3 regions of the Methylobacterium sp. 13MFTsu3.1M2 genome follow, and region 1 is predicted to be linked to each of the others. Evidence: riboswitches for the same ligand, from Rfam matches in the RefSeq annotation. Region 1 holds a riboswitch; each other region holds the start of a gene.
The links. A riboswitch is a leader RNA that binds a small molecule or an ion and turns the genes downstream of it on or off. The one in region 1 is predicted to bind cobalamin.

Region 1 (9,995 bases):
CCCGTCGTTCTCTTCGCGCCCTGCTCGCGCTTTCAGGTTGCAGCCTCGCCGTGCTGTCGACCGCATCCCATGCCCAGGATCGTCCTGCCCAGGCCGCTTCGACCTCGGAGACGACATTGGAGGAGATCTCGGTCACCTCGGAAACGGTAGCCGCGAAGCCGCAAACCGCACCTGCCGCCAGCGCCGGATATGTCGGCGGTGTCACCGGCATCGGTGGCTCGTTACTAAGCGTAGACTCGGCCAGCGCCGGGATCCTGACCGGGGCGCAGGTCAACAACCGGCCCGTCACACGCCCCGGCGAGGTGCTGGAGGCCGTCCCGGGGCTCATCGTCACGCAGCACTCGGGCGAGGGCAAAGCCAACCAGTTCTTCCTGCGCGGCTTCAACCTCGACCACGGCACCGACATCGCCCTGTTCCTGGACGGCATGCCGCTCAACATGCGCACCCATGCCCACGGGCAGGGCTACGCCGACATCAACTTTCTCATACCCGAACTCGTCGGCGCAGTGGAGTTCCACAAGGGCCCGTACTTCGTCCGCGACGGCGACTTCGCCTCCGCCGGCTCGGTGCGCATCGACTACCTCGACAGCATGCCGAAGAACCTCGCGCTGACCTCCATCGGCTCGTTCGGCTACAAGCGCGCCCTGTCCATCGCCTCGGTGCCGCTCGCCGAGGGCAACCTCCTGGTCGCCGCCGACGCGCAGGTCTACGACGGGCCGTGGGTCGTGCCCGACAAGCTCCGCAAGATCAGCACAGTCGCCCGCTACAGCCAGGGTACCGCGCTCGACGGCTTCTCCGTCACCGGCATGGCCTACGCGTCCCGCTGGACGGCCACCAACCAGATCCCGGAGCGGGCGGTTTCCGAGGGGCTGATCGGCCGCTACGGCACGATCAACCCGACCGATGGTGGCGACACCTCACGGTTCTCCCTGTCGGGACGGTTCAGCGCGACGGACGACACCGGCGTGACGCGGGCCTCGGCCTACGTCATTCGCTCCCAGCTCAACCTGTTCAACGACTTCACCTATTTCCTGAACGACCCCGTCAACGGCGACCAATTCCACCAGCTCGACCAGCGCATCATCGGCGGCGGTGAGGCCCTGCACATCTTCCAGGGCGACCTCTTCGGCCTGCCCATGGAAAACGAGATCGGCGTTCAGACCCGCACGGACTCGATCCGGGTCGGCCTGTTCAACACGACGAACCGGCAGTTTCGCTCTGGCGTGCTCGACGACCGGGTGCTGGAGACGAGCGGGGCCTTCTACTTCGACAACCGGGTGCGCTGGACCGACTGGCTGCGCACCAGCCTCGGCTTCCGGGCCGATGGCTACTACGCGAGCGTCGTCTCGGACACGCCTGCCAATTCCGGGAAGGCGCGGGATGCCATCGTCAACCCGAAGCTCTGCCTCGTCCTGGGCCCGTGGTTCGACACCGAACTCTACGTGAACTACGGCGGCGGCTTCCACTCGAACGACGTGCGCGGCGTGACCGCCACCGTCGATCCAACGAGCTCGCTGTTCAACACAACCCGCTCGCCCTTCCTCGTCCCGTCAACCGGCTACGAGATCGGCCTGCGCAACCGCTCCATCGCAGGGCTCACGACGAGCCTCGCCTTGTTCCGGCTCGATTTCGCGTCGGAGAACCTGTTCCAGGGCGACACCGGCACCACGGAGCCCAGCCGCCCGACCCGGCGGTTCGGCGTAGAGTGGACAAACCGCTACGCGGTCACCCCTTGGCTGTCGCTGGAGGGCGACCTCACAATCACCAATGCCCGCTTCTCGGACTACGACCCGGTGGGCAACCGGGTCCCGGAAGCTCCCACCACCATCGCCTCTGCGGGCATCACGTTCGGCGAGCCGCTCGGCTGGTTCGGGTCGCTCCGCTTCCGCTACTTCGGTCCGCGCCCGCTGATCGAGGACAACTCCATCCGCTCCCGCCCCACCGCGCTCTTCAACGGACGGATCGGGTACGCCTTCGAGAACGGCGTCAGCGTCTCCCTGGACGTGCTGAACCTGACGAACAGCAAGTCCGACCAAATCACCTACGCATACGTCTCGCGCTTACCCGGCGAGCCGGCCGAGGGGCTGATCGACCGCGTGTTCCATCCCGTCGAGCCCACGGCGGTGCGCCTCACCATCGCCGGGCGGTTCTGATGCCGAAAGTCTAAGGCGCTGGCGCCTTCACGAACGTCCAGATCTTGAGCGAGCGCATCAGCCGAGTTCATGACGCGTACGCCAGTGCAACTCGCGTTCGACTTGCTCCCGAATGTCAGGGCGAAGCGCACCGCAGGCCATTTTTCGTTGCAGGCTTTCGTTGGTGTGCCCGGCAAAAGGGCGCTCGTTCGACCATCGTTGACGGACCGCGTCCAAGGCAGAATTCGTCGGCATCATCTGGTGCGAGCAAGGGGAGCCTCGGTGGCGACCTTTTGAAGGCCCCTTCCATTGTCGGCAAGTCGCGCCTGTGGCTGAGGGACGATGATGCGGTCATCTGAAGCGAAGTGATGGTCGGTACCATTCGCAATCGAGAAGCGAGGCCTCGCTCGATTAGAAGCAGGGTCGCGCTGCTTTACCTCGTCCTGATCGCGGCCAACGTCGCCGCCTGGTCCTGGGCCTACAGCCTGTTCGCAGGCCAGCCGGCCCTGCTCTCGACCGCGTTGCTGGCCTACGTCTTCGGGCTGCGCCACGCGGTCGATCCCGACCACATCGCCGCCATCGACAACGTCACGCGCAAGCTGATGCAGGCGGGCCAGCGGCCGGTCTCGGTCGGCTTCTGGTTCGCCCTCGGCCATTCCACCGTCGTGGTGGTGGCCGCGGCTGCGGTGGCGCTGGCCGCCACCAGCCTGATCACGGCCTCGGAAGGCTACCGGGAGCTAGGCGGCCTGATCGGCACAGGCGTTTCGGCCGCCTTCCTGATCCTCATCGGCCTCGTCAATCTCGTCGTCCTCGCGGGGGTCTGGCGCGCGTTCCGGCAGGTGCGGCGCACCGGCCGCTACGTCGAGGCCGACCTCGACATGCTGCTCGCCAACCAGGGCGTGCTCGCCCGGATACTGCGGCCGCTCTTCCGCCTCGTGACGCGCTCCTGGCACATGTACCCGCTGGGCCTGCTCTTCGCGCTCGGCTTCGACACCGCCACGGAGGTGAGCCTGTTCGGACTCTCGGCCGCCCAGGCGAGCCAGGGTATGGATCTCTGGACGATCCTTGTCTTCCCGGCGCTGTTCACCGCTGGGATGACGTTGGTCGACGCGACCGACGGCGTGCTGATGCTCGGCGCCTACAGCTGGGCCTATGTCCAGCCCATGCGCAAGCTGTTCTACAACCTCACCATCACCCTCGTGTCGGTGGCTGTCGCGCTGGTGGTCGGCACGCTGGAGGCGCTGAACCTCCTGGCGGACAAGCTCAACCTCCAGGGCTGGTTCTGGCAACGGGTAGCCGCGATCAACGACCATTTCGGTGTGCTTGGCTTCGGCATCGTCGGCCTGTTCGCGGCGGCTTGGCTCCTGTCGTTCCTCGTCTACCGCCTCGGTGGGTTCGACCGTATCGACGTAAGACCTGCAGATGCTCCCTGACCACCCACGGGCACCTGTCAGGACAACGACCGACCCGTCCAGGATGCCACACATCTGAACAACGTGTTTCCGCGCGTTGACGAATAGATACATCGCATCCTAGCTTGAGCATGACGGTTCCCCTCGGGGATCAAAAGGGAACGCGGTGAGGCCACGCCCGTGAGGGCTCGGCCGATGCCGCGGCTGCCCCCGCAACTGTAAGCGGCGAGTCCTTCATCACGACGTCACTGGGCGGCCTCGCCCGGGAAGACGATGAGAGGGCGACGACCCGCGAGCCAGGAGACCTGCCGTCAGCCGTGGTCACACGCGGAGCTTGCCGGGCGGGGTGTCCTGGGAGGTGTCGCGGCGCCGTGGTTCCCTTGAGGAAGCGGCCGCCGAGGCCTCGTTCGCGGTGACGTGCCACAGCCGTCCCCCGAGGCCGTCCCGTGTCCTGTTCCGTCTCCTCCGCGCTCCGGCGCACGCTGGCGCTGTCCTGCGCCGCGTCCGCGCTGCTCGTGTCCGTTCCCGCCTTCGCGCAGCAGGTCGCTGCGCCGTTCGCCGATGCCCAGGGAGGCGCACAGGCCGCGGTCTCCCTGTCCGAGATCTCGGTCTCGGCCACCGGCGTGCCGACGCCGATTGCCAACACGGGATCGAGTGTCACCGTGCTCACCGACCGCCTGCTTCAGGAGCAGCAGCGCCGGACGGTGCCGGATGCCCTCCAGCAGGTGCCCGGCCTCAACGTCGTGCAGACCGGCGGCGCGGGCGGTCAGACCTCGGTGTTCATCCGCGGCACCAACTCGAACCACGTGAAGGTCCAGATCGACGGCATCGACGTCAACGACCCCTCTACCCCGAACCGTGCCTTCGACTTCAGCCAGTTGCAGACCTACGACCTCTCGCGGATCGAGGTGCTCCGCGGGCCCCAGAGCGGCCTCTACGGAGCCGACGCCATCGGCGGCGTGGTCTCCGTCGTGACCAAGCGCGGCGAGGGTCCGGCCCGGGCGACGGCGACCGTCGAGGGCGGCTCGTTCGGCACGTTCAACCAGTTCGGCAACATCTCGGGTTCGGAGGGGATCTTCGACTACTCGGTGTCGGTCGGCCACATCCGGCAATCCGCCGTCCAGGTCACCCCGTTCGAGCTGCTGCCCCGCGGCGTGCCGCTGCGGACCGCTTTCACCGACATCAAGACGGTCTCGACCAAGCTTGGGGCGCAACTCACCGACGAGTTCCGGCTCAACTACGTCCTTCGCTTCTCCGACAGCGCCTATCTCGACCAGGCCGACGGAGGCTTCCCGTACGTGCCGCTGCCGTACCGAAACCTCAACGACCAGCAGCAGCTGATCATGAGGGGCGAGGCCGAGTGGACGCCGGTGCCGGGCTTCCACAACGTCCTCGGGGCGAATTATTCGAAGTTTGATCGCCTGTTCGCCGGCCCGCTGGATCCCCTCGCGGCGCCGACGCCGACGACCTACCTCGGCGAGCGGACCCGGTTCGACTACCGCGGTGACTGGCAGGTCTCTCCCGGCAACCTCGTCCTTTTCGGGGCCCAGCGCGAGGACGAGCGCTTCGAGACGACCGGCATCGACCGGTCCAACGGCAACACCGCCGGCTTCGCCGAGTTTCAGACCACCCCCTTCGCGGGTGCCTCGCTTGTCGCCAACATCCGCCACGACGCGAACGATCAGTTCGGCGGCGCGAGCACCTACCGGGTGGCGCCGAGCTATATCGTGCCCGGCACCGGGACCCGCCTGAAGGGCAGCGTCGGCACCGGTTTCAAGCCGCCGACCCTAAGCCAGCTCTACCAGGACTACCCGGGCTTCCGCTTCTTCGGGAACCCGAACCTGCGGCCGGAGGAGAGCTTCGGCTTCGACGGGGGCTTCGAACAGCCGCTGTTCGACGGGTTCATGACGGTGGGGGCGACCTACTACGAGACCGACTTCAAGAACCTCATCCAGACGACGTTCCTCCCGACCTTCTCCACCAACGTGAACGTCGGCCGGGCGACCGCCTACGGCACCGAGAGCTTCGTCGCCCTGCGCTTCAACGAGTTCTGGAGCGGGCGCCTGGACTGGACCACCACGGTGACGAAGGACGAGATCGCCCACCAGGAACTGCTGCGCCGGCCACGCAATAAGGTCAGTGCGACCGCGATCTGGAACCTGATGCCGGGCCTGACCATGACCGGCACGCTCATCGTGTTGGGGTCGTTCGTGGACGGCAACCGGGACTTCTCCGTGCCGCGCCTGAGAGCTCCCGGCTTCACGCTGGTGAACCTGTCGGTCAACTACGCCTGGAGCGAGACGCTCACGGTGTTCGGGCGGATCGATAACCTGTTCGACCAGCGCTACCAAAACCCGACCGGCTTCCAGGGTCCGGGGCTCGCCGTCTATGGCGGTGTCCGCGTGACGTCGTTTTGAGGTCGTCGATGCCGTTGCGCCTCGCCCTCGTGGCCATCCTGTCCGCCGTGCCTTTGGTCGCGGCGGCGGCACCCGTGCGTGTGGTCTCGATGAACCTCTGTGCCGACGAACTCGTCCTGCTGCTGGCCGACCGCGATCAAGTGCTGGCGGTCACCTACCTCGCCCGAGATCCGCGCGGGTCGACCGTCGCGAGCGAGGCGGTCGGGCTGCCGGTGACCCGGGGGCTCACCGAGGAGGTCGTCGCGTTGAAGCCCGACCTGGTCATCGCCGGTGCCTTCACGACGCGCACGACGGTGGGCATGCTCAAACGCGTCGGCGCCCCCGTGCTCGAACTCGGCGTGCCGACCGACCTGGACGGCGTCCGCGCCCAGATCCGGCAGGTCGCGGCGGCGCTCGGTCATCCCGAACGGGGCGAGGCGATGGTGGCGGCGCTCGATGCGCGTCTTGCCGCCATCGTGCCGGCCAAGCAGCCTCTTCGCGCCCTGGTAATGCGTCCGAACGCCTTCACGGTCGCGCCCGGCGGGCTCGGGGACGCGCTGATCCGCGCCGCCGGCCTCGTCAACGTCTGGGCCGAGATCGGGCGTGACCGCTTCGGGCAGGTGCCCCTCGAAGCGGCGGCGCTGGCGAACCCGGACCTGATCGTCGTCGACGGGGGCGAGCCGGGCTGGCCTTCTTTGGCCGACACCCTCCTGCACCATCCCGTGTTCCAGGCCCTCGCACGAGCGCATCGGACGGTCGACATCCCGAATCGCTTCTGGACCTGTCCGGGGCCGCAGGTCGCGGAGGTCGTTGCGCGGCTCGCCGAGGCTGCGAATGCACGGGCGCCCGGACCATGAACGCCCCCATCACCGCGCTCAGCCCCGTGGCATCCCGGCGCCTCGGCACGCCGCGGGGCCGGCGCGCCGTCATCGCTATCCTCGGCATCGCCGTCGTCGCGCTGACGCTCGCCTCAATCGCCATCGGCTACGCGCCCTTCGACGTGCCCACCGCCTTCGCAGACCTCGTCGCCGGGCGCACGACGCTGCCGGCCCTGGTCCTCTGGGAGCTTCGTATTCCGCGGGCTCTGCTGGGAGCCCTGGTCGGCTTCAGCCTCGGCCTGACCGGCGCGGCCATGCAGGGCTACCTGCGCAACCCGCTCGCGGACCCGGGCATCCTCGGCATCTCTTCGGCGGCGGCGCTGGGCGCGGTCATCGTGTTCTACGGCGGTTTCGCCGCCACCATGAGCCTTGCCCTGCCGCTAGGCGGCATCGCGGGCGCCGGCGTCGCCGCGCTCCTCCTGAACGCTCTCGCCGCCCGCGGCAGCAGCACCCTCGGGCTGATACTCGCGGGGGTTGGCCTGTCGAGCCTGGCCGGGGCTTTGACCGCCCTGGCGTTGAACCTGTCGCCGAACCCCTACGCGGCGCTGGAAATCGTGTTCTGGCTGATGGGCTCGCTCAGCGACCGCAGCCTCGACCACGTGCTCCTCTGCCTGCCGCTGATGGCTGTCGGCTGGGCCCTGATGCTGTCGACCAGTTCCGCCCTCGACGCCCTGACGCTCGGCGTGGACACCGCCACGAGCCTCGGGGTAGGCCTGGTCTCCGTGCGCCTGCGTCTCGTCACCGGTGCGGCCTTGGCCGTCGGCAGCGGGGTCGCGGTGTCCGGAGCCATCGGTTTCGTCGGCCTCGTCGTGCCGCACCTGATGCGGCCGCTGGTCGGGTCTCGCCCCGGCGCCTGCCTGCTGCCGAGCGGCCTCGCGGGAGCGGTCCTGGTCCTTGCGGCGGATATCGGCGTGCGCCTGCTCGCCACCCGGCCGGAACTCAAGCTCGGCGTCGTGACGGCGCTGGTCGGGGCGCCATTCCTGATCGTGCTGCTCCTGCGCAGCCGTGGGAGGCGGGCATGAGCCTTGACCTTCACGACGCGCTGGTGACGCTGGGTGGCCGGACCATCCTCTCGGACATCGGTCTCACCCTGGAGCCCGGCCGCTTCGTCGGGCTGGTCGGCCCGAACGGAGCCGGCAAGACCACGCTCCTTCGTGCCTTGGCGGGGCTCATTGTCCCGACGCAGGGTCAGGTCACCCTCGACGGCCGTCCGTTGTCCGGCTTGGCCCGCGAGCAGCGTGCCCGCCGCATCGCCGCCCTGTTCCAGGGTGCGGGGGTCGGCTGGCCGATGACGGTTCGCGAGATCGTGGCGCTCGGCCGGCTTCCGCACCGCCGGGCCTTCGCATCTCCCACCGAAGTCGACGATGCCGCGGTCGCGCGGGCGATGGCGCGCACCGACATCCTCCACCTCGCAGCCCGAGCCGAGCCGACCCTTTCCTCGGGCGAGCGCATGCGGGCGCTGCTCGCCCGGGCGCTCGCGGTCGAGGCGCCGTGGCTTCTCGTCGACGAGCCGGTCACGGCCCTCGACCCAGCGCACCAACTCGACGCGATGGCGCTTCTGAGGAGCGTCTCCCGGGACGGCACCGGCGTCGTCGCCGTGCTGCATGACCTGACGCTCGCGGCTAGGTTCTGCGACCGCATCGTCGTGCTGGCCGGTGGCCGCCTCGTCGCGGACGGAACCCCGGAGGAGGCCCTTACCGACGTCCTTCTGACCGAGGCGTTCGGCGTCACGGCCGAGCGGGGCTGGGCTTCGGACGGAACACGATACATTCTGCCCTGGGCGCGGTCCGGGGCTCAGACGGAGGAACGCGATGACGTCACCACCACGGGCTGACGCGGTCACGACCCTGCTGCGGGAAGCACTGGCTGATCCCGGCACCGCCTGGAGCCTCGGCAGCTTCGGGGCCATCGCCGAGTTCATGCGCGATCCCGAGGAGGCTACGTCGCCGCTGCCGGACGGGCGAATGGGCCTGGCGACGGAGCGGGGCGCCATAGCGCTCGCTCCCGGTCCCGACCTGCGCCCGGTGGCCTACGAGACCGCCGTCGCGACCGGCTGGAACCACGCCGTCGCCCTGTGCCTGCCTGAGGCGAGCTGCGCGATGAACCGGCGCGGCGCGGTGACGGAGCTCGGCCCGGACCGGGACGCCGCCCGCGAACGGGACCGCGACGCCATCCTGTTCGATCTGGGCCTCGGCCTCCTGGCGGTCGATGCCTGCGTGCGCACGAGCGACCCGGAGGCCATCGCCTGCCTTCGGTCCGGCGTCGGGCTTCCCCTGTTTGACCCTGCGAGCCCCATCGGCCGCCAACTCGTCGCGCTGAGCCCCCACAGGGTGTTCCTCGCCCGGATCGGCCGCATCGAGGTCTACGCCCCGATCCCGGGGCCCGGGGGTACCAGCCCGGAGGGCCCTCACACTCATGTCCTGCCAAAGCTCCTGCGCGGAGGCCGTACGCACGCGGCGACCACGCCGATCCCGGCGGGCTGGGTCCCCTGTGCCGGCATCCATCCGGCTCACCCCTACAAGGACATGATGGGTCAGCGCATCGCCTTCGATGTCGCCCGGCACGACGCCTTCCAGACCCTCCTCGACCGGTGGGGTGATCCTGACTTGCTCGCGGCCAAGCGCGGCGATGACCTCGGCCCAGACAGCCTCGTCTCGAACCGCCACGCGCAGGCTGCCCGCCGTGTCTCCGAGGTCCAGGCGCGCTACCTGCGCGGCGAGACCGTCGAGGCCGACCCCGAACTCGACGAGGACGAGGACGCCGCCAACCATGCCTGACCCAGCGCTCCATGGACGTTGAGGCACCCCCGCGCCGACAGAGGGTGGTGGGGCTGATCGGGTGCCCCGGCGCGGGCAAGACGACCTACGCGCGCCGGTACGACCCGCTGCAGGGCTGGGTGCACCTCACCCTGGACGACCTGCGTCAGACATTCTGGCCGCCGGACCGTCAGGTCTACTGGCAGGTGCGCCGGACGGACTGGGACGAGAGGGCGCGTCAATTGCTCCACGGCGTGAAGGTCGCTGCCCTGGATACGGCCCTGGCGGCGGAGTTCAGCGTTGTGATGGCCGACACCCACCTGACCCGCGAGGTCTTCGAGGCCGAGCTTGAGGTCGTCGAGCGATACGGTCTCTCGGTCGAGTGGAAGGTGTTCGACCTTTCCTGGGAGACGCTCCTCGC
Region 2 (9,995 bases), on a different contig from region 1:
GCCGTCGACCCGCAACTCGCCCTTGCGGACGATGGTCTGCACGCGGGTGAAGGGCAGGAGCGGGAAGCGGGCGGTGAGGAAGCGGTCGATCCGCATCCCAGCCTCGTCCGGCTCGACGGTCAGGGTCTGCACGCCGGAGGCGAGGGTCGCGGAGGCGGCGGCGCGCTGCTCGCGCCGGGTCGGACCGGGCGCGGGGGCAGAGGCGAGGGCCGGGGAGGGGGCCGCCGAGCGCCTGGCCGGCGGCCGGCCGCCGGGCTTGCCCGCCGCGGCGTCGCGCGGTGCGGCGGCGTCGCGGCGCGGCTTCGGCGGCCGGGCCGGCGCCGGGGCCGCAGCGGCCTGCGCGCCCCAGGGATCGCGGGTGCCGGCATCCTCGCCGCGGTTGCGGGCCGCGCGCTCGGCGGCGTCGCGGGCGCTGGTGCGCGGGCCCGTGCGGGCGCGGCCGTCGGCCTGGGCCTTGCCGCCCCTGAACTTGCTGGCGCTGGACTTGCCGGCCTGAGGCTTGCGCCCCGTCGGCCCGCCGCTTCTGGGAGGTCGTATCGTCATGCTTCCGCCGGCACCCGTCTCCGCGTCGGACGGAGCGTCCGGGCGCATGGGCCGCGGCGTCGCGGACGTCCGGACCGATGGGATTGCCCGGCTGTAGCATCGCCCGCGCCGAGCGGCAAAGGCGGTGGGCCGGCCCGGTCCGTCAGGGCTCCGCGCGCCACGCGTCGCGGAGGCGGGCCTTCAGGCCGGCGGGGAAGAGGTCGGGACCGCCCGGCACGTCGAGCCCGTCCAGATCGCACCACCGCGCCACGCAGGCGGTGCCGGAATCCTCGTGGAACACGAATCGCTCCTGCCCGTCGAACCGCCCCGGCGGCAGGGCGACGGGGAACAGGAACAGCACCTCGTGCCCGACCTGCCCCTCGTGCGTGAAGATGTTCTCCATGACGCGGGGGCCGCCGAGCACCGAGACGGTGACGCCGAGCTCCTCTCGGAACTCCCGGATCAGGGCGTCCTCGACCCGCTCGCCGAACGCGACGCTGCCGCCGAGCGGCCGGACGCCTTTCAGCCGCCCGTCATCCGCGCGGACCTCGGCCACGAGCAGGCTGTTGCCGCGCCGGGGCAGACCCAGTGCCTTCACGCGTATCTCCGCAGGGGGCCGCCAGACCGTCATCCCGCAGGGGCTAGCCCGTCGTCGGCGAGGCCGCAACGGACCGGCGCACAGCGCGCCGATCCACGGCAACAACCGGACACACGGTTGACGCCCGCCCCCGCTACGGCCAAGCTGTGTTCGACGGTTCCCCTCGGGGATCAAAAGGGAACGCGGTGAGGGGTTCGCCCCGAAGCCGCGGCTGCCCCCGCAACTGTAAGCGGCGAGCCCTTCACCACCACGTCACTGGGTCACCCCGGGAAGACGGTGCGAGGGCGGCGACCCGCGAGCCAGGAGACCTGCCGTCAGCCGTGGTCACACGCGAAACGCGCCGGGCGGGGTGTCCTGGCGGGTGTCGAGGCGCCGCCAGTCCCGAGGGGAGGCGGCCGCCGAGGCCTCGTTCGCGGTGACGTGCCACAGCAAGCGCGCCCGCGACGCCGTTCCCCATGCCCGTTTCCGCTGTCCCGACTCCCTTGAGCCCTGTGGCAGGACGCCGTCGCGCGCCCGCACGGGCAGAGGCTACCGGACAGCGGGCGCATTGTAATGTTATTACAATGCTTGTAGGACGCGGGGGCCGGCGCGCGCCGTGCACGGACCACTTTCCCCATGTCTCCATCGACCCATCGCTCCCGCCCCGGCGGGCGGGCCCCCCTCTGCGGCGTTCTCCTCGCGCTCCTCGCCAGTCCGGCCGCCGCACAGGAGGCGGTCACGCTGGATGAGCTGTCGGTCGCGGGCGCGGGCGGCGACCCGGGCCGCCTCCCGCCGAACGGGCTCAACCTGCGCACGCCCGACCGGACCGCGAGCCGCCTCGGCCTGACGCCGCTGGAGACGCCGGCCAGCCTCGACATCGTGTCGGGCGAGACCGCGCGGCTGCGCGGCCAGGACACGATCGCCGAGGCCGTGACTCAGGACGCGACCGGCATCACCACCATCGCGGCGCCCGGCAACGGCAACGGCGCGTTCACGTCCCGCGGCTTCGCCGGCCCGAACTCGATCCAGCAGCTATACGACGGCACGCGCTTCTACGTCGGCGCCAACACCGTGACCTTCCCGTTCGACACGTGGAACGTCGAGCGGATCGAGGTGCTGCGCGGGCCGTCCTCGGTGCTCTACGGCGACGGCGCCATCGGCGGCGTCATCAACGTGGTGCCCAAGAAGCCGGTCTTCGTGCCGATCAACGCCGCCCGCGCGGTCATCGGCACCGACGGTGTCGCGCGGCTCGCCCTCGATTCCGGTGGCCCGCTGGGGCAGGCGGAGTACGGCGACACCTTCGCGTACCGCCTCAACGTCAGCGGCAATCGCGCCGACGGCTGGATGCGGCCGGAGGGCGATTTCCGCAACCTCGCGGTCTCCGCCGCCCTGCTGTTCCGGCCGAGCGCCGACCTCGCCTTCACCCTGAGCCACGATCTCGGCTACCAGGAGCCCGCCCGCTACTGGGGCACCCCGCTGGTCGAGGGACGGATCCCGGATCTCATCCGGTTCAACAACTACAACGTCCGCGACGCGAAGATCACCTGGGCCGACAACTGGACCCAGCTCAAGACCGAGTGGTCCCCCTCGGCCGACATCACGATCCGCAACACCGCCTACCGGCTGACCAGCCGGCGCCACTGGCTCGACGTCGAGCAGTACAGCTACAACCGCGGCACCGGGCTCGTGGACCGGGGCGACTACCTGGAGATCTACCACAGCCAGGAGCAGGTCGGAGACCGCCTCGACGCGACGTTCCGGGGCAGCCTGTTCGGGCTGCCGAACCAGTTCGTGGCCGGCTTCGACGTGAATCACATCGACTTCCGTCACACCAATAACTTCTACTTCGACCAGACGACGAGCGTGCCGCTCACCGGCTACGATCCGGGCCTGTTCCCGCAGAACGGCCGGGCGCGCCCGGCCTACGCGACGCAGACGAGCCAGGCCTCGGTCTTCGCCGAGGACCGGGTGATCCTGTCGGACAAGCTGTCGTTCCTCACGGGCGTGCGCCTCGACGTGCCGACGCTGAACCGCGAGGACCTGCAGACGGGATCGCGGTTCGAGAAGACCTATCGGGCGCTCGGCTACCGGTTCGGCCTCGTCTACAACCCGACGCCGGACAGCGCGCTCTACGCCCAGTACAGCTTCGCCACCGACCCGGTGAACAGCCTGATCACGCTGTCGCAGTCGCTGGCGGGCTTCAAGCTCGCGACCGGCGATCAGGTCGAGATCGGCGCCAAGGGGCTGGCCTTCGACGGCGCCCTCGAATGGACCGTCGCGGGCTACCGGATCGTCAAGGACAACCTGATCTCGGCGATCCCCGGCCAGCCGACGCTGTCCACGCAGGTGGGGAGCCAGTCCTCGCAGGGCTTCGAGCTGGCGCTCGGCTGGCGCTTCGCGCCGGGCTGGCGGCTCGACGGCAACCTCGCGCTCCTCCACGCGCAGTACGACCGGTTCGACCAGACGGTGAACGGCGCCACCGTCTCGTATGCCGGCAACCAGCCGATCGACGTGCCCGAGCGCGTGGCCAACCTCTGGCTGACCTGGGACGTCACCCGCGACTGGACCGCGCGGGTCGGACTGCAGAACGTCGGGCAGGTCTACAGCGACTTCGGCAACACGGCGCGGCGCCCCGCCTACAACCTCGTCAACGCGGTCCTGGACCATCAGGTGACGGCGGATTCGCGCCTGTCCGTGCGGGTCTACAACCTGTTCGACAAGGTCTACGCGATCTCGGGCAACGCCGTGAACGGGGTCGGGACCAACTGGCTGCTCGGGCGCCCGCGCTCGGTCGAGGTCGCCTACACGGTGACGTGGTGAGCCTGCCGCGCCGGCTCGGCAAGGCGGGACGGCGCTGGCTGCTCCTGTTCCACCGCTGGGCCGGGATCGCCGCGGGGCTGTTCTTCGCGCTGTGGATCGGCTCCGGGCTGGTGATGCTCTACGTGCCGTTCCCGGCGCTCACCGGGGCCGAGCGGCTGTCGCGGCTCGCCCCGATCGCCTGGGATCAGGTCGCGGTCGCGCCGGACGCGGCGCTGCGGGCCGGCGGGCTCGCCGGCGTGCCGGCCGCCTTCGGCCTGGAGATGCGGGGCGACGAGCCGGTCTACCGGATCGCCGGCCACGACGGCGCCCGGGTGACGGTCTCGGCACGGACCGGCGCGCGGCTCGTCCCGCTGACACCCGCAGACGCGCTGCGTGTCGCGGCCGGTGGTGCTCCGGCTGCGCAGTCCGAGTTGGTCGCGCGCGACCAGTGGACCGTCACGGCCCGCTACGACCCGCTCCGGCCCTTCCTGAAGGTGGCCCTCGGCGACGCCGCGGGGACCGAGCTCTACGTGTCTGCGGTGACCGGCGAGATCGCCCTCGACACGACACGCTTCGAGCGGGGCTGGAACTGGGTGGGTTCGGTGGCGCACTGGATCTACCTCACGCCGCTGCGGGCCCGGCCGGAGCTGTGGCGGACGATCCTGTTGTGGCTCTCGGGTTTCGCCGCCCTCGGCGCGCTGAGTGGAGGCGCGATCGGGATCTGGCGCCTGCGCCTTCGGCGGCGCTACGCGGCCGGGGCGGTCACGCCCTATCGCGGGCTGGCGCGCTGGCACCACCTGCTCGGCCTCGCGGGGGGCCTCGGCTTGAGCACGTTCATCGTCAGCGGCTGGATCTCCATGAACCCGAACCGCTGGTTCAGCGCGACCAGCCCGCCGGTAGCGTTGCGCGCCGCCTATGCCGGAACCCCGCCGGCGCTCGGCCTCGATCCGCACCGGCTTCGCGATGGCGCCGTGCCGGATACGCGCACCCTGCGCTTCGCCGCCATCGGCGGACGCTGGTGGATCGTCGCCGAGACGGCGGACGGCCTCCGGACGGTCGCAGCGGACGGCGCGACCGCCCTCGACGCGCGCAGCATCGCGGCGGCCGCGGCAGATGGTTTCGCGGACGGTCCCCTCCGGTCGATCCGCCCGTTATACGCCTACGACGCCTACTGGTATCCCCACGGGGCCGACCCACGGCCGCTTCCGGTGCTGCGCCTGCGCTTCGGCGACGCGGCCGCCACGTGGCTCCACGTCGATCCCAGGGACGGCACGATCCTCCAGCGCCTGGACCGCTCGGGCCGGATCAACCGCTGGCTGTTCGACGCCGCGCACCGGCTCGACCTGCCGGGGCTCACCGGCAACCGCCCCCTGCACGATACGGCCCAGTGGGTCCTGAATCTCCTGGCGGCGGGCATCGCGGTCACCGGGATCGTGGCGGGCTGGCGCAGGCTGCGTCGGACGCTGTCCGCCTGAGGTCGGTTTCAGCGTGTGCTGTCGAGCGGTCGAGATCGGCCCGGCGGTGGCTTCCGATCCGGTCGTGCTGCGCATCAGGACGACAGACCGGAGGCGGACGCAGATACCTCCACGTCCGGCCTGTGCGCCTGTCGGTATTCACGGGGGCTCACGTCGTAGCGATCCTTGAAGCGGCGCGCGAAATGCGCCTGGCTGCTGAAGCCGCAGCCATAAGCCAACAGGCCGATCGACAGGGCGGCGCAGGCCGGGTCGGTCAGGCGTTTGGCTGCCACCTCCAGTCGGCGTCCCCAGATGTAGTCGGAGATGTGCCGGCCGCGCTCATGAAACAGCTCCTGCAGCCGCCGCAACGACACGCCCATCGCGGCGGCGAGCCGGGGCGGGTCCAGGTTCGGGTCGCTCAGGTTCGCCTCGACATAGGCCTTGGCGCGCTGGACCGTGACGTTGCCGTGGATGGAACGGGGTACCTCCTGCGCCATCCGTTCGGCGAGGCTCGCCACGATCAGGTCGACGCCGATCGATGCCATGCGCTCGGCCGCGTCAGGGGTGAGGCGATCGCTGACCCGGACGAGTTCCTGAAGGTACGAGCCCGTCAGGGTCGTCGAGGCGAGGTCCGCTGCGGCCGTGAGCGCGGTGTAGAGCCGGGACGGGCCCAGAACGGTCTCAAAACGCTGGCGCGGCAGATCGATGACCAAGGAGTCGCCGGTCTCCGCCTCCATCACGGATGAACTCGAGTCGAGCAAGATGAGGTCGCCCGGCTTGGTCTTCGCCTCCCGGTCAAGCTGCTGGATTGTATCCCGTCCGGACAGCTTCAGGAGCACGAAAACCCGATCGGGGTTCCCGCGGCGTCGCGCTTCGGCGTCCGTGATTCTGGTCCGCACGGTTGTGTGCCAGAAATGCGAGATCGGCATCGCGCCGATACACGTCACGTCCAGCCGTCCCTGGAACGGGAGACCGTCCGGCGTCTCGATCTCGGCAGGCACGAGCCGCTCGCAGACTAGTTCCCGCCATTGGCGGACCGCGTTTCTGGGATGAATCCCATCTGTCGAGAAAAACGGTTGCATCCGCCGCCTGGGCACCCCTGTCGCCACCCGGTGGCGAAGATCGGGAACCCCGGCGTTTATTGTATATAATCTACCTTCACAACAGGTTAGACGGGGGACAAGGGGCGGAGCAGCGGCGCCCGGCCAAACAACGCCGTCCGGAAGCGGACCGGCGATGATCCATCCCTCTCGAGCATCATCACGATCACGCGGCCTGATGTCCGACCCTAGAACCGCGCCGTCAGGAACAGCCGCACGTTCCGCCCCGGCAGCAGGATCTCGTCCTTCTTGAACGAGGTCGAGTTGCGGATATCGTCGTTCAGGAGGTTGCGGCCCTGGAGGCCGAGGGTGATCGCGCTCGCCCCGTAGACCGCGGGATCGACGGCCTTGGTGTAGCTCAGCTCGGCGCGCAGGTCGTCGTAGCCGGGGGTCGGCGTCTCGTACACCGCCGTGGCGTCGTGGCTGAAGGCGTGGAGCAGGTTCACCCGCGCGAACCATCCGTCGGCCCGCAGGTAGACGCCGCCGCCGAGCCGGTAGGGCGGGATGCGCGGCACGTTCGCGCCGTTGTCGAACTGGGCGCGGACGAAGTCGAACTGCGCCTCGACGCCGGCGAAGCCGTTGCCCACCGGCACGAGGTCGTACTGGCCGATGATCTCGGCGCCGTAGAAGGTCGCGTTCTGCTGCTGGTAGACGATCTGCCGGTTGTCGGTGCCGACGCCGCAGGAGGCGAAGTCGTCGTCGCAGGTCAGACCCGTGTAGTTCCGGTAGATGAAGCCGGTGTAGCGGGTGAAGTAGCCGGTGGCGTCCAGACGGAAGGGCCCCTCGGCCCGCCGGATGCTGGCCTCGACGGTCCGGGCTCGCTCCTTCTTGAGGTTCGGGTTGCCGATCTCGAAGGTCGCGGTGGCGTCGTGCGGGCCCTGCGAGAACAGCTCATAGCCCGTGGGCCCGCGCTCGACGTAGGAGCCGGTGAGGCTCGCCACGAAGCCGTAAGGCAGGTCCTGCAGGGCGCCGATGCTGGCGCTCTTCGGGGCGAAGCGCCGGGTGCGCGCGTACTGGAACGGCTCCTGTCCGTCGACCGGCACGTAGTCGGCGGGGAACTGCGCCGCCGTGCTCGAGAGCCGGTCGACCTCGTAGCGCCCGGCCGCCTGCAGCCGCGTGCCCGGGCGCAGTTCCAGCTCCTCGAAGAGGTATACCGCGTTCGCGCGCGACTCCGTCTTCGGCAGGAACGATTCGAGTTGCGTGTTGATCACGCGCCGGTCCGACTGGAAGCCCAGAGCGCCGGTGAGCCTGCCGAACTCCGTGATGACCGGGACGTGCTGGAGTTCCAGGCGTCCCTCGGCCTCGCGGTTCTTGAAGATCGCCTGGACGCCCTCGATCCCGTCGTCGCCGATCCCGACCTCGTTGTGGCGGTAGACCGAGTAGCCCGCCCAGTAGCGGATCACCTCGAAGGGCCCGTCGAGCGGACGGTACTCGCCCCGCGACAGGACCCGGTCCTGGTTCGGGGTCAGGCGGGTCCGGTCCTGCTCGGCCACGCCGCCGGGGATCGCGTAGACCGCGTCGTAGTGGCTGAAGGAGATGCCCACGAAGCCGCGGTCGCCGATCGCCGAGATGCCGACCGCGCCGCCCTGCGACTCGTTGTACGAGTTGCGCTGGATCCCGCCGGGGATCGCGTAGCTGTCGTTGGCGGTCTTGAAGCCGTCGGCGTGGACCGCGATGCCGTCGCCGCCGGCGTCCACCGTGGCGGCCCCGAGCCGGCCGTTATCCACGCTGGAGAAGCCGCTGGTGACCTGCCCCTGCACCCCGTTCGCCGGGATGAAGGTCGGGACCCGGTTGTTGTCGGCCGAGACGACGCCGCCGATGGCCCCCGAGCCGTAGCGCAGGGTCGCGGGACCGCGGATCACCTCGATCCGGTCGGAGACCAGCGGGTTCACCGGCACGGCGTGATCCTCGCCGAGGTCGGACACGCCGCCGTTGACGATGCCGTTCTCCTGGATCCGCACCCGGGCATTGTCGAGGCCGCGGATGATCGGTCGCGAGGCCGCACCCGGCGCGTAGGTCGTGCCCGAGATGCCCGGACGGTCGAACAGGGCGTCGCCCAGGGTCCGGGGCTGGTCGCGCGCGATCTGGTCCTGGGTCACCACCGTCACCGGTGAGAACGTGTTGGTCGCCACCGGCAGGACGCCGATCGGCACCGCCGCATCCGCCGCGACCGCGCCGCGCGACGGCTGGATCGGGCTCGGGCTGGTGACGCTGATCTCGTCGAGGGCGACGGCCTGCTGCGCCCGCGCGGCGGAGGGCGTGAGGAGGCCGGCGCAGACGGTCGACGACAGGACCGTGCTGGCGAGGAAGCCGAAGCGGCGCGAGGGAAGCATCGAGACTCACACAGTGTTATATCGTTTCATTGTTGCGGTGCCTCGGTCCGGTGCAAGCGTTAATCCCGCCGGTGTCGGACACGGCCGAGAAACGTTACATCGTTGCAACAGCGATCCGGGCGGCGCGCCCGCACAAGCTCAAGACGCCGGTTGACTTTGAAACGTTATAACATTTTGATCGCGTCATGACTCAGCGCGACACCCGCCTTCCCGTCACCGTCCTGTCCGGCTTCCTCGGGGCCGGGAAGACGACACTTCTCAATCACGTGCTCACCAATCGCGACGGCCGCCGCGTCGCGGTGATCGTCAACGACATGAGCGAGGTGAACATCGACGCGGATCTGGTCCGCGCCGGGGGCGCCGACCTGTCCCGGACCGACGAGACGCTCGTCGAGATGACCAACGGCTGCATCTGCTGCACCCTGCGCGACGACCTGCTCGCCGAGGTCCGGCGGCTGTCGGAGACGGGGCGGTTCGACTACCTGCTGATCGAGGGGACCGGCATCGCCGAGCCGCTGCCGGTCGCCTCGACCTTCTCGTTCCGCGACGAGGCCGGCCGCTCCCTGTCGGATCTCGCCCGGCTCGACACGATGGTCACGGTGGTCGACGCCGTGAACCTGCTGAAGGATTACGGCTCGTCGGCCTTCCTGCGCGAGCGCGGCGAGACGGCGGGCGCCGAGGACACGCGCACGCTCGTGGACCTGCTCGTGGAGCAGATCGAGTTCGCCGACGTGGTGGTCATCAACAAGGCGCGCGACGTGCCGGCCGAGCACCTCGCGCTGGTGCGCTCCGTCGTGCGCGGCCTGAACGCCGATGCCCGCATCCTCGAGACCGATCACGGGCGCGCGCCGCTCGCCGAGATCCTCGACACCGGCCTCTTCGACGAGGAGAAGGCGCAGCAGCACCCGCTCTGGTTCAAGGAGCTCTACGGCGCCCACGCGCACGTGCCGGAGACCGAGGAGTACGGCATCGCCTCTTTCGTCTACCGAGCCCGGCGGCCCTTCGACCCGGAGCGCTTCAACGCCTTCGTCAACGCCACGTGGCCGGGTCTGATCCGCGCGAAGGGCCATTTCTGGCTCGCGACCCGGCCGGACTGGGTCGGCGAGTTCTCCCTGGCGGGCGCTGTGGCCCGGGTCTCGGCGATGGGGTTCTGGTGGTCGGCCGTGCCGCGGCGGCGCTGGCCGGAGGCGCCCGAGTTCCAGGCGCGGCT
Region 3 (9,995 bases), on a different contig from region 1:
CTCGCCTCGGCGGCCCTGGCGGCGGTCCTCCAGGCCCGCGGCTACCGGGTCCGGATGCGCAAGCTCGACCCCTACCTGAACGTCGATCCGGGCACGATGAGCCCGACGCAGCACGGCGAGGTGTTCGTCACCGACGACGGCGCCGAGACCGACCTCGACCTCGGGCATTACGAGCGCTTCACCGGCGTTCCGGCGAGCCGGGCCGACAACATCACGACGGGCCGGATCTATCAGGACATCATCGCCAAGGAGCGCCGCGGCGACTACCTCGGCGCCACGATCCAGGTGATCCCGCACGTTACCAACGCGATCAAGGACTTCGTCCTCGACGGCAACGACAGCTTCGACTTCGTGCTGGTGGAGATCGGCGGCACGGTCGGCGACATCGAGGGCCTGCCGTTCTTCGAGGCGATCCGGCAGCTCGGGCAGGAGCTGCCGCGGGGCACCTGCTGCTACGTCCACCTGACGCTGCTGCCCTACATCCCGTCCGCCGGCGAGCTGAAGACCAAACCGACCCAGCACTCCGTGAAGGAGCTGCGCTCCATCGGCATCCAGCCCGACATCCTGCTCTGCCGCTGCGACCGGCCGATCCCGATGGACGAGCGGCGCAAGCTCGCGCTGTTCTGCAACGTCCGCCAGACCGCGGTCATCGAGGCCCTCGACGTGGCCTCGATCTACGAGGTGCCGCTCTCCTATCGGACCGCGGGCCTCGACCGGGAGGTGCTCGGCCATTTCGGCCTGGAGCACGGCGAGGAGCCGGATCTCGGCCGCTGGCAGACCATCGCCGAGCGCGTGCGCAATCCCGAGGGCGAGGTCTCGATCGCCATCGTGGGTAAGTACACGGGGCTGAAGGACGCCTACAAGTCGCTGACCGAGGCGCTGACCCACGGGGGCATCAGCCACCGGGTGAAGGTCAATCTCGAGTGGATCGAGGCCGAGGTGTTCGAGCGCGAGGATCCGGCGCCTTTCCTCGAAGGCCTAAACGGGATCCTCGTGCCGGGCGGCTTCGGCCAGCGCGGGGCCGAGGGCAAGATCCGGGCGGCCCGCTACGCCCGCGAGAAGCGCATCCCCTATCTCGGCATCTGCTTCGGCATGCAGATGGCGGTGATTGAGGCGGCCCGCTCGCTGGCCGGGATGCCGGAGGCCAACTCCACGGAGTTCGGCGACACCGCCGAGCCGGTGGTCGGCCTGCTCACCGAGTGGCTGCGCGGCAACGAGCTGGAGCGGCGCGCGGCGGCCGGCGATCTCGGCGGCACGATGCGGCTCGGCGCCTACGAGGCGAAGCTCGACCCCGAGTCCAAGATCGCCCAGATTTACGGGTCCGATCAGATCTCGGAGCGCCACCGCCACCGCTACGAGGTCAACATGGCCTATCGCGAGCGGCTGGAGGCCAAGGGCCTGCGCTTCTCGGGCGTGTCCCCCGACGGCCTGTTGCCCGAGACGGTGGAGCATGTCGGGCACCCGTGGTTCATCGGCGTGCAGTTCCATCCGGAGCTGAAGTCGCGCCCGTTCGAGCCGCACCCGCTGTTCAAAGGCTTCGTCGGCGCCGCGATCGAGCAGAGCCGCCTAGTCTGAGGCCGCGGCGGCGCGCCGCTGCTCGCGCGGCGGCCCGCGGCCCTATATCCTCGGTGCCGTGACCGAGATCCTCTTCTACCACATGCAGCGGCAGCCCCTGGAGAAGGTGCTGCCGAACCTCGTCGAGCGCTCGCTGGACCGCGGCTGGCAGGCCGCGATCCAGGCGGCGAGCGAGGAGCGCCTGCAGGCGCTCGATGACCACCTCTGGACTTATTCCGACGAGAGCTTCCTGCCGCACGGCACCGACCGCGAGCCCGACGCCGCGAGCCAGCCGGTGGTGCTCACGCTCCGGGACGTGAATCCCAACACCGCCTCGATCCGCTTCCTGGTGGAGGGCGCCGACCTGCCGCCCGACGCCGGCCAGTACGAGCGGATCTGCATCCTGTTCGACGGGACCGACCAGGACGCGCTGCTGCGCGCCCGCGAGCAGTGGAAGCAGGCCAAGGACGCCGGTCACGCGGTGGCCTACTGGCAGCAGGACGAGTCCGGACGCTGGAACAAGAAGGCTTGATGGTGGCCCTTCACGCACGTCTCGCGCGCGCCGCGCTCGCCCTCGCCCTGGCTCTGGCCGCGCCCCCGGCCACCCTCGCCCAGGACGCGCCGCACGGCCATCCCGCGGAGAGCAAACCGGCGCAGCGCGGACCGGAGGGGCGCCGCCTGCCGCCCGATTCGACGACCAAGCAGAGCGTGACGCTGCCGGACGGCCGGACCCTCGACTTCACCGCCACCGCCGGCAGCCTGCCCCTCGTCGACGAGGCGGGCAAGCTGCAGGCCGAGATCGCCTACGTCGCCTACACGATGGCGCCGCAGGCCGGCCGGGAGCGTCCCGTCACTTTCGCGGTCAACGGCGGCCCGGGCGCCGCCTCGGCCTATCTCAATATCGGGGCGATCGGGCCCTGGCGGCTTCCGGTCGGCGGCGACAGCATCAGCCCGTCGCAGCTGGTGACGCTGACGCCCAACGACGGGACGTGGCTCGGCTTCACCGACCTCGTCTTTCTCGATCCCGTGGGGACCGGGTACAGCCGGGCCGCGGACGGGAACGGCAAGGCCTACTGGTCGATCGATTCCGACGCCTCGACCCTGGCGGCGACCATCGCGCGCTACCTGCGCGTCAACGACCGCATGGCGAGTCCGAAATTCTTCGTCGGCGAGAGCTACGGCGGCTTCCGCGGCCCGCTGATCGCCGAGAAGCTCCAGGAGGAGATCGGCGTCGGCCTGTCCGGCATGGTGCTGCTCTCGCCGGTGCTCGATTTCGCGTGGCTGGAGACGCCGCGGGCCAATCCGTGGGGCTACGTGCTGAAGCTGCCCTCGCTGGCGGCCGGCGCCCTTGAGCGGGCCGGCACGGTGCCGACGCCGGCCCTGCTCGGCGACGCGGAGGCTTATGCCTCGGGCCCGTACCTGAGCGACCTGCTCAAGGGGCCGAGCGACACTGCGGCCGTCGCCCGGATGACCGACAAGGTCGCGCCCCTCGTCGGTCTCGACCCCGCCCTGGTGCGTGCCCAGGCGGCGCGCCTCTCGACCCGGAGCGTCCAGCGCGAGATCGACCGCGCCGAGGGCCGCGTGACCAGCGCCTACGACACCGGCATCACCGGCTGGGACCCGAACCCGGACGCCGCCCAGTCGAGCTTCGAGGATCCCCAGCTCACCGCCCTCCAGGCACCGCTGACGAGCGCGATGCTCGACCTCTACGCGCGGACGCTGAAATGGCCGGTGACCAACATGCGCTACGAGCTCCTGAACAACGCCGTCAATCGCGGCTGGAGCTGGGGCTCGGGCCGGCAGGCGCCCGAGGTCCTGTCGAACCTGAAGGGCGATCTGGCGCTCGACGGGCACCTGCGCGTCCTCGTGGCGCACGGCTTCACCGACCTGGTGACGCCCTACTTCGCCTCGAAGCTCCTGCTGGCGCAGGTCCCCGCCTACGCCGCCGGCCGCCTGAGCCTCGCGGTCTATCCGGGCGGGCACATGTTCTACACGCGTCCGGATTCGCGCGCCGCCTTCCGGACGGACGTGGAGCGGATGTACACGGACGCCCTGAAGGTGCGCGACGCCGGCTCGACCCGTCCGGCCGGAGCCCCCGCCGAGCATCTCAGGACCGCGCCGTAGCGCCTCCAGCCTACCGCAGCGGTCACGCGTCGTCGAAGGCGAGGGCTTCGGCCGGGTAATCCACCATCGTCCGGCGCTGCGCGTCGGTGTTCTGCCACTCGCCGACCTTCATGTAGCGGCCCTCGAGATCGCGGACCTCGACCACTTTCCCGATGGTGGGGATCGACTGGAAGCCCTGCGGCCAGTTCGACGCGAAGTAGAAGACCTGCTCGACGTGGTCCGAGAGGTGGCAGATCCCCGGCCCGAAGGTCCCCAGCCCGAAGACGAGGTAGCGGCCGTTCACGAGCGCCGCGACGTCGGAGATCAGCGACTCGCTCTGGATCTCCACCGGCAATCCGCGCCGCTCGGCGTACGCCTCCACCTCGGCGATGACCGGGTTCAGTCTGTTCTCGAAGACGAGCTTGACCGAGCGGATCCGGCCCTCGGCCAGGAGCCGGTCGATGACCATCCGGTAGAACGCGAAGGGCGGCTGCGGATAGTGCGGATCGACCCAGGTGCTGAAGATGTCGCCCGACCGGATGTGGATCAGGAGCTGGTCGTGGGGCTTCACCGGGAAGCTCTTCGGCAGGCCGTTGAACAGCGGCCGGATCACGCTCTGCACGATCACGCGCGAATCCGTCGGCCCCCGCAGCGCGGTCACGCGCTCGAACTGCGTCGGGTCGAAATACAGGCCCGACAGGAAGTAGCCGTCCGCCGGCAGCGGCTCGTCCGGCGGGATGAAGGTGAGGCCGTCGCAGGTCAGCCGCTCGGTCAGGAAGATCACCTTGCTGCGGTCGACCTTGGGCACCTTGATGTATTTCAGGTTGAGCGCCTTCGCGATCGTCACCGCGATGATGTACTGGACGAGGCAGTTGCCGAAGGCGCCGTTCTCGAACAGCGACAGGCCGACCAGGGCGTGGCTGGCGCGGTCGGGCGCCGACTGGAGCGCGTAGGTGACGTAGACGTTGGCGCCGGGCGTCTCGTTCAGGAGCGTCACGTCGAGGCCGAGCATCGCCCGCAGCGCGATCAGGTCGATCGCGGCCTCGTCGGCGCGGATGCCGATGCCGGCGATCCGGGCCGGTTCGGGCGCGGCGATCCGGACCGCGCGCGCCCAGGCCCGCTCGTCGGGGACGATCGCGGCGACGAGGGCGTCCGGGGTCGCGGTCCAGCCAGCGAGGTCCGGCTCGGCCCACGTCACGCCGTCCTGCGAGACCGCCACCGCGACGTCGCCAGGCTCGGCGGGAACCGCCCCCTCCCCCGGCCGCAGGGCGACGGAATGGATCGGGAAGCGGCCGCCGAGGTCGACCTCGAGCCACGTCGTTCCCGTGCCCGCATCGGAGACGATCCGCGGCTTACGGCCGGCCGCGAGATCGACGAGAACCGGGGTCGGATCGTCTGTCGGGGCCATCGGGTCTCCGGGAGTTCAGCGCCCGCGCCGGGGCCGGGCGGGTATCGGGTGCGGCGGTGCCCGCTCCGGGGCGCGGCCGTCAAGCCCACCCCGATCGCGGGGCGGGCGCGGGAAACGGCCGCGATCCGGCGCCGCTCCGTTGTGTCCTGGCGGTCATGCGTCTACAACGGCCGGGCGACGGTGCCCCGGAGACGGGGTGAAAAGGGAATGCGGTGAGGGGTTTGAAGCCCCGATTCCGCGGCTGCCCCCGCAACTGTGAGCGGCGAGCGCCCGCCAAGCGCCACCGGAGCGATCCGGGAAGGCGGTGGGCGCGCCGAGCCGCGAGCCAGGAGACCTGCCGTCGCGACAGGATCCCGCAATGCCGCCGGTGGGGCGGCTGGAGACGCTTCTGATGACGACGCAAACCCTCGCCCCCATCGCCGCCGGCACCCGCGCGTCGGAGCGCCCGATCGCCGTCGCGCTCGCGGCCGTGCTGGGCCTCGGCCTGCTATTCATGGCGGGCTTCTCGCCGGCGATCGCGCTCCACAACGCGGCGCACGACTTCCGCCACACCCAGAACTTCCCCTGCCACTGACGTTCCCGGACCAGGGATGATCATCCGGCTCCTGTCGGCGGCCCTCGCCGCCGGCTTCTTCGCGGCTGCCATCGTGACGGGCCTCGAACTCACGCTGACCTCGCCGCTGATCGTCGCGGCCGAGCGCTACGAGCAGCAGGAGGCGCCGAACCGGGCTGCCAAGGCGCTCCCGATCAAGGCGTTCCCGATCGTGCTGGCCCATGCCGGGCACGACCATGCCGCGCCCGACGCCGCGCCGGAATGGCAGCCCGCGCCCGGCCTGCCGCGGATGGCCTTCACCGGGCTCGCGACCCTCGTGGGTGGCGTGGGCTACGCGCTGCTGCTCGGCGCGGTGATGCTCGCCTGCGGCCGCGAACCCACGCCGCAGGTCGGCCTCGCCTTCGCGGTGGCCGCCTTCGCCAGCGTCGCCCTCGCGCCGGGTCTCGGCCTGCCGCCGGAACTGCCCGGCAGCGCGGCGGCCCCGCTCGCGACGCGGCAGGCGTGGTGGGTGATGACCGCCGCGGCGACCGGCATGGGGCTCTACCTGATCACGATTCGCCGCGCGCTGATCACGATCCTCGGGGGGCTCGTCCTGATCATCGCCCCGCACGTCGTCGGCGCCCCGCAGGCGCCCGAGGCCGCGTCCGAACTTCCGGCGGCGCTCGCCGCGCAATTCGCCGCGCGGTCGCTCGCCATCAGCTTCGTGTTCTGGATCCTGATCGGGCTGGGGCTCGGCTGGGCGTGGCAGGCCTTCGCCCGCGGCGCGGATCGGGGAGCGGCCCGTGCCTGAGACCGTTCTCTACGTCTGCACCACCTGCCGCCGGCCGGACGACGACCCCGACGGGCCCCGCGCCGGGGCCCGCCTGCTGGAGGCGCTCCGGGCGCGGAGCGGCGCCACGCCGGACCTGCGGGTCGAGGCGGTGGAGTGCCTGTCGGTCTGCAAGCGGCCCTGCACCGTGGCGGTCGCCGCGGCCGACCGCTGGACCTACGTCTACGGCGACATGGATCCCGCCGCCTCGGCCGAGATCATCCTCGGCGGGCTCGCGGCCTACGCGGCGACCCCGGACGGCATCGTGCCCTGGCGCGAGCGTCCGGAGGCGTTCCGCAAGGGCGTGATCGCCCGCATTCCCCCTTTCCCAGAACCCCGCCCGGTCCCCGCCGGCACCCTGGAGCCCGCGGAATGACCCTCGTGAACAAGATCCCCTGCACCATCATCACCGGCTTCCTCGGGGCCGGCAAGACGACCCTCGTCCGCCACGTGGTCGAGAACGCCAAGGGGCGCCGCCTCGCGATCCTGGTGAACGAGTTCGGTGATATCGGCTTCGACAAGTCCTTCCTGGCGGCCTGCGGCGTCGAGGGCTGCACCGAGGACGCCATCGTCGAGCTGCCGAACGGCTGCATCTGCTGCACGGTCGCGGACGATTTCGTGCCGGCGCTGGAGACCCTTCTCGGCCGCGCCGAGCCGCCGGAGCACATCCTGATCGAGACCTCGGGCCTCGCCCTGCCGAAGCCGCTGGTCCAGGCGTTCCAGTGGCCGGCGATCCGCTCGCGGGTGACCGTCGACGGCGTGGTCGCGGTGGTCGACGGCCCGGCGGTGGCCTCGGGCGCCTTCGCGGAGGATCCGGAGGCTCTGGCGGCCCAGCGGGCCGCCGACCAGTCGGTCGACCACGACAACCCCCTGGAGGAGGTGTTCGAGGACCAGCTCCTCTGCGCCGACCTCGTGGTCGTCAACAAGGCCGACCTGATCGACGCCGCGACCCGGGCGCGGGTCCGTGCCGAGGTGGAGGGGCACCTCCCTCGCGCCGTGAAGGTGGTCGAGACCGAGAACGGCGCCATCGACCCGCGGGTGCTGCTCGGCCTCGGCGCGGCCGCCGAGGACGATCTCGACGCCCGCCCCTCGCATCACGGCGAGGGCGAGGACCACGACCACGACGATTTCGAGACGGTCGCGCTGCCGGTGCGCCCGGCGGTGACCGCGGGGGATCTCGCGGCCCGGGTCGAGGCGGCGGCCGAGGCCGCCGGCGTCCTGCGCATCAAGGGCTTCGCCGAGGTCGAGGGCAAGCCGATGCGCCTCGTGGTGCAGGGTGTCGGCCGGCGCGTGACCCATCATTTCGACCGCCCCTGGCGGGCCGGGGAAGCCCGCGACGGGACGCTGGTGGTGATCGGCCTCAAGGGCTTCGACAAGAACGCCGTCGCGGCGGCCCTCGCGGGATGAGGCCGGTCGCGCACGCCCGCCCAAATTCGCTCTAGGGGCCGCCGCGGTGCATCTCGTGCGCATCGATGCCGTCTCCCTCGACGAGGGCGAGGCGGCCGTGGATCTCGGGCAGGAGCCCGGCGACCTCGTGGTGCTGTCCTTCACCGACAGCGACCTCGCGTCGGTCGGGCAGGCCCACGCCGCGGAGCCCGGCCTGCCGAGCCTGCGGCTCGCGAAGCTCGCCAAGCTGCGGCACCCGCTCTCGGTCGACCTCTACGTCGAGCGCGTCGTGGCGCGCGCCAAGGTGGTGGTGATCCGCTGCCTCGGCGGGCTCGATTACTGGCGCTACGGGATCGAGCGCTGCGCCGAGGCCGCGCGGGCGCACGGCGTCGTCCTCGCGGTCCTGCCGGGCGACGACCGGCCGGATCCGCGCCTCGCCGCCTTCTCCACCGATCCCGACCTCGCCGGGCAGCTCGACGCCTATTTCCGGGCCGGCGGCCCCGACAACCTGCGGCGGATGCTGCGGCGCCTGGCGATTCGCCTGGGCGCCGACGGACCGGTCGAGCCGCCCGTGCCGCTCCCGCGCGGCTTTCCCTGGTGCCCCGGCTGCGGAGTTCTTCCCCTCGAGGCAACCCTCGCCGCGGCCGCAACCGCGATCCCGCTCGCCGGAGCGCGCAGCGCGGCGGAGCCCGTCGCGCTCCTGCTGATCTACCGCTCCGCCGTGCTCGGCGGCGACACCGGCCCGTTCGTCGCCCTCGCCGCCGCCCTGCGGGCGCGCGGGATCGGCGTGCTGCCGATGGCCGTGTCGAGCCTGAAGGAGCCGCAGGCCGCCGCCGCGGTCGCCGCGGCCGTGCGCGCGCGCAGGCCCGACCTCGTGATCGCCGCCACCGCCTTCTCGGCCCGTGAGGACGAGACCGGCTTCGTGCTCGACGGCGCCGATTGCCCGGTTCTCCAGGCCTTCACGGTGGGGTCGCCCCGCGCGGCCTGGGAGGCCTCCGCCCGCGGTCTCGGCGCGGCCGATCTCGCCATGCAGGTCGCGCTGCCGGAATTCGACGGCCGGCTCTCGGGCTTCCCGATCTCGTTCAAGGAGGAGAGTGCCGAGATCGCCGGCTTCGCCGAGCGGCGCGCCGTGCCCTACGAGGCCGGCATCGCCGCGCTGGCCGACCGGGCCGCGGGATGGCTGCGGCTGGCCGCCCTGCCCCGGGCGGCGCGTCGCGTCGCCCTGGTCCTGTCCGACTATCCCGCCCGAGGCGGCCGGGCCGGGTTCGCGGTCGGCCTGGACACGCCCGCGAGCGCCCGCGCGATCGCCGCCGACCTCGCGGCCGCGGGCTACGCGGCGGGCGCGCTTCCGGAGCCCGGAGCGCTGATGGCGGCGCTCGCGAACGGCCCGGCCGCGTTCCGGGTGCCGCTCGCGGCCTACGCGGCGTGGTGGCGCACGCTCTCCGAGGACGTCCGCGCCGCCGTGACCGACAGCTGGGGTGAAGCCGAGGCGGACCCGGCCTGCGTCGACGGCGCCTTCCGGTTCCGGATGGTCCGGGACGGCGCCCTCGCGGTCTTCCTCCAGCCCGACCGCGGCCGCGACCCCGATCGCAAGACCGGCTACCACGACCTCGACCGCGCCCCGACCCACGCCTACCTGGCCTTCCATCTCGGCCTGCGGCAGCAATTCGACGCCCTGGTGCAGCTCGGCACGCACGGCACCGCGGAGTGGCTGCCGGGCAAGGCCGTGGCCCTGTCGCCCAACTGCTTCCCGGCGCTCTGCGTCGGCGGGCTGCCCGTGATCTACCCCTTCATCGTCGACGACCCGGGCGAGGCCGCGCCGCTCAAGCGCCGCCTCGGCGGCGTGGCGCTCGGGCACCTGACGCCCGACACCGCCGTCCACGCGCTGACACCCGAGGCGGCCCGGCTCCGCGAGCTGGTGGAGGAGTATTCGGCGGCCAGCGTGCTCGACCCCCGCCGCGCGGACCTCATCGCCCGCGCCATCCTGGAGGAGGCCGGGGCGGCCGGACTGCTGGACGGTGCCGGGATCGGCCCGGACACGCCGATGGACGAGGCGCTGACGCGGCTCGACGCCCATCTCTGCGATCTCGGCGAGACCGTCTTCCGCGACGGCCTGCACGTCTTCGCCCGCGCGCCGGACGGGGCCGCGGACGCCGTCGCGGCGAGCGCGGACTCCGAGCACG

Region 2: it holds a riboswitch for cobalamin, as region 1 does, so the genes downstream of both, BM314_RS18635 (TonB-dependent receptor) here and BM314_RS08365 (TonB-dependent receptor plug domain-containing protein) in region 1, are expected to answer to the same signal.
Region 3: it holds a riboswitch for cobalamin, as region 1 does, so the genes downstream of both, BM314_RS15320 (CbtB domain-containing protein) here and BM314_RS08365 (TonB-dependent receptor plug domain-containing protein) in region 1, are expected to answer to the same signal.

Annotation. Positions count from the first base shown of each region.
Region 1 is NZ_FOMM01000008.1:4,476-14,470, reverse strand. Features, by position in the region: gene BM314_RS08375 (TonB-dependent receptor) at 117-2,153, shown strand; gene BM314_RS08370 (HoxN/HupN/NixA family nickel/cobalt transporter) at 2,501-3,565, shown strand; cobalamin riboswitch at 3,663-3,872, shown strand; gene BM314_RS08365 (TonB-dependent receptor plug domain-containing protein) at 3,991-5,961, shown strand; gene BM314_RS08360 (ABC transporter substrate-binding protein) at 5,970-6,797, shown strand; gene BM314_RS08355 (FecCD family ABC transporter permease) at 6,794-7,840, shown strand; gene BM314_RS08350 (ABC transporter ATP-binding protein) at 7,837-8,652, shown strand; gene BM314_RS08345 (DUF6925 family protein) at 8,630-9,595, shown strand; gene BM314_RS08340 (AAA family ATPase) at 9,607-9,995, shown strand, end outside.
Region 2 is NZ_FOMM01000018.1:54,709-64,703, forward strand. Features, by position in the region: gene BM314_RS18625 (RluA family pseudouridine synthase) at 1-543, opposite strand, end outside; gene BM314_RS18630 (NUDIX hydrolase) at 686-1,153, opposite strand; cobalamin riboswitch at 1,258-1,451, shown strand; gene BM314_RS18635 (TonB-dependent receptor) at 1,736-3,919, shown strand; gene BM314_RS18640 (peptidase) at 3,913-5,373, shown strand; gene BM314_RS18645 (helix-turn-helix domain-containing protein) at 5,448-6,353, opposite strand; gene BM314_RS18650 (TonB-dependent receptor) at 6,641-8,785, opposite strand; gene zigA (zinc metallochaperone GTPase ZigA) at 8,971-9,995, shown strand, end outside.
Region 3 is NZ_FOMM01000014.1:97,218-107,212, forward strand. Features, by position in the region: gene BM314_RS15300 (CTP synthase) at 1-1,575, shown strand, start outside; gene BM314_RS15305 (DNA polymerase III subunit chi) at 1,634-2,086, shown strand; gene BM314_RS15310 (S10 family peptidase) at 2,086-3,678, shown strand; gene BM314_RS15315 (discoidin domain-containing protein) at 3,701-5,065, opposite strand; cobalamin riboswitch at 5,227-5,422, shown strand; gene BM314_RS15320 (CbtB domain-containing protein) at 5,457-5,639, shown strand; gene BM314_RS15325 (CbtA family protein) at 5,656-6,408, shown strand; gene BM314_RS15330 (DUF1636 domain-containing protein) at 6,401-6,802, shown strand; gene cobW (cobalamin biosynthesis protein CobW) at 6,799-7,833, shown strand; gene cobN (cobaltochelatase subunit CobN) at 7,880-9,995, shown strand, end outside.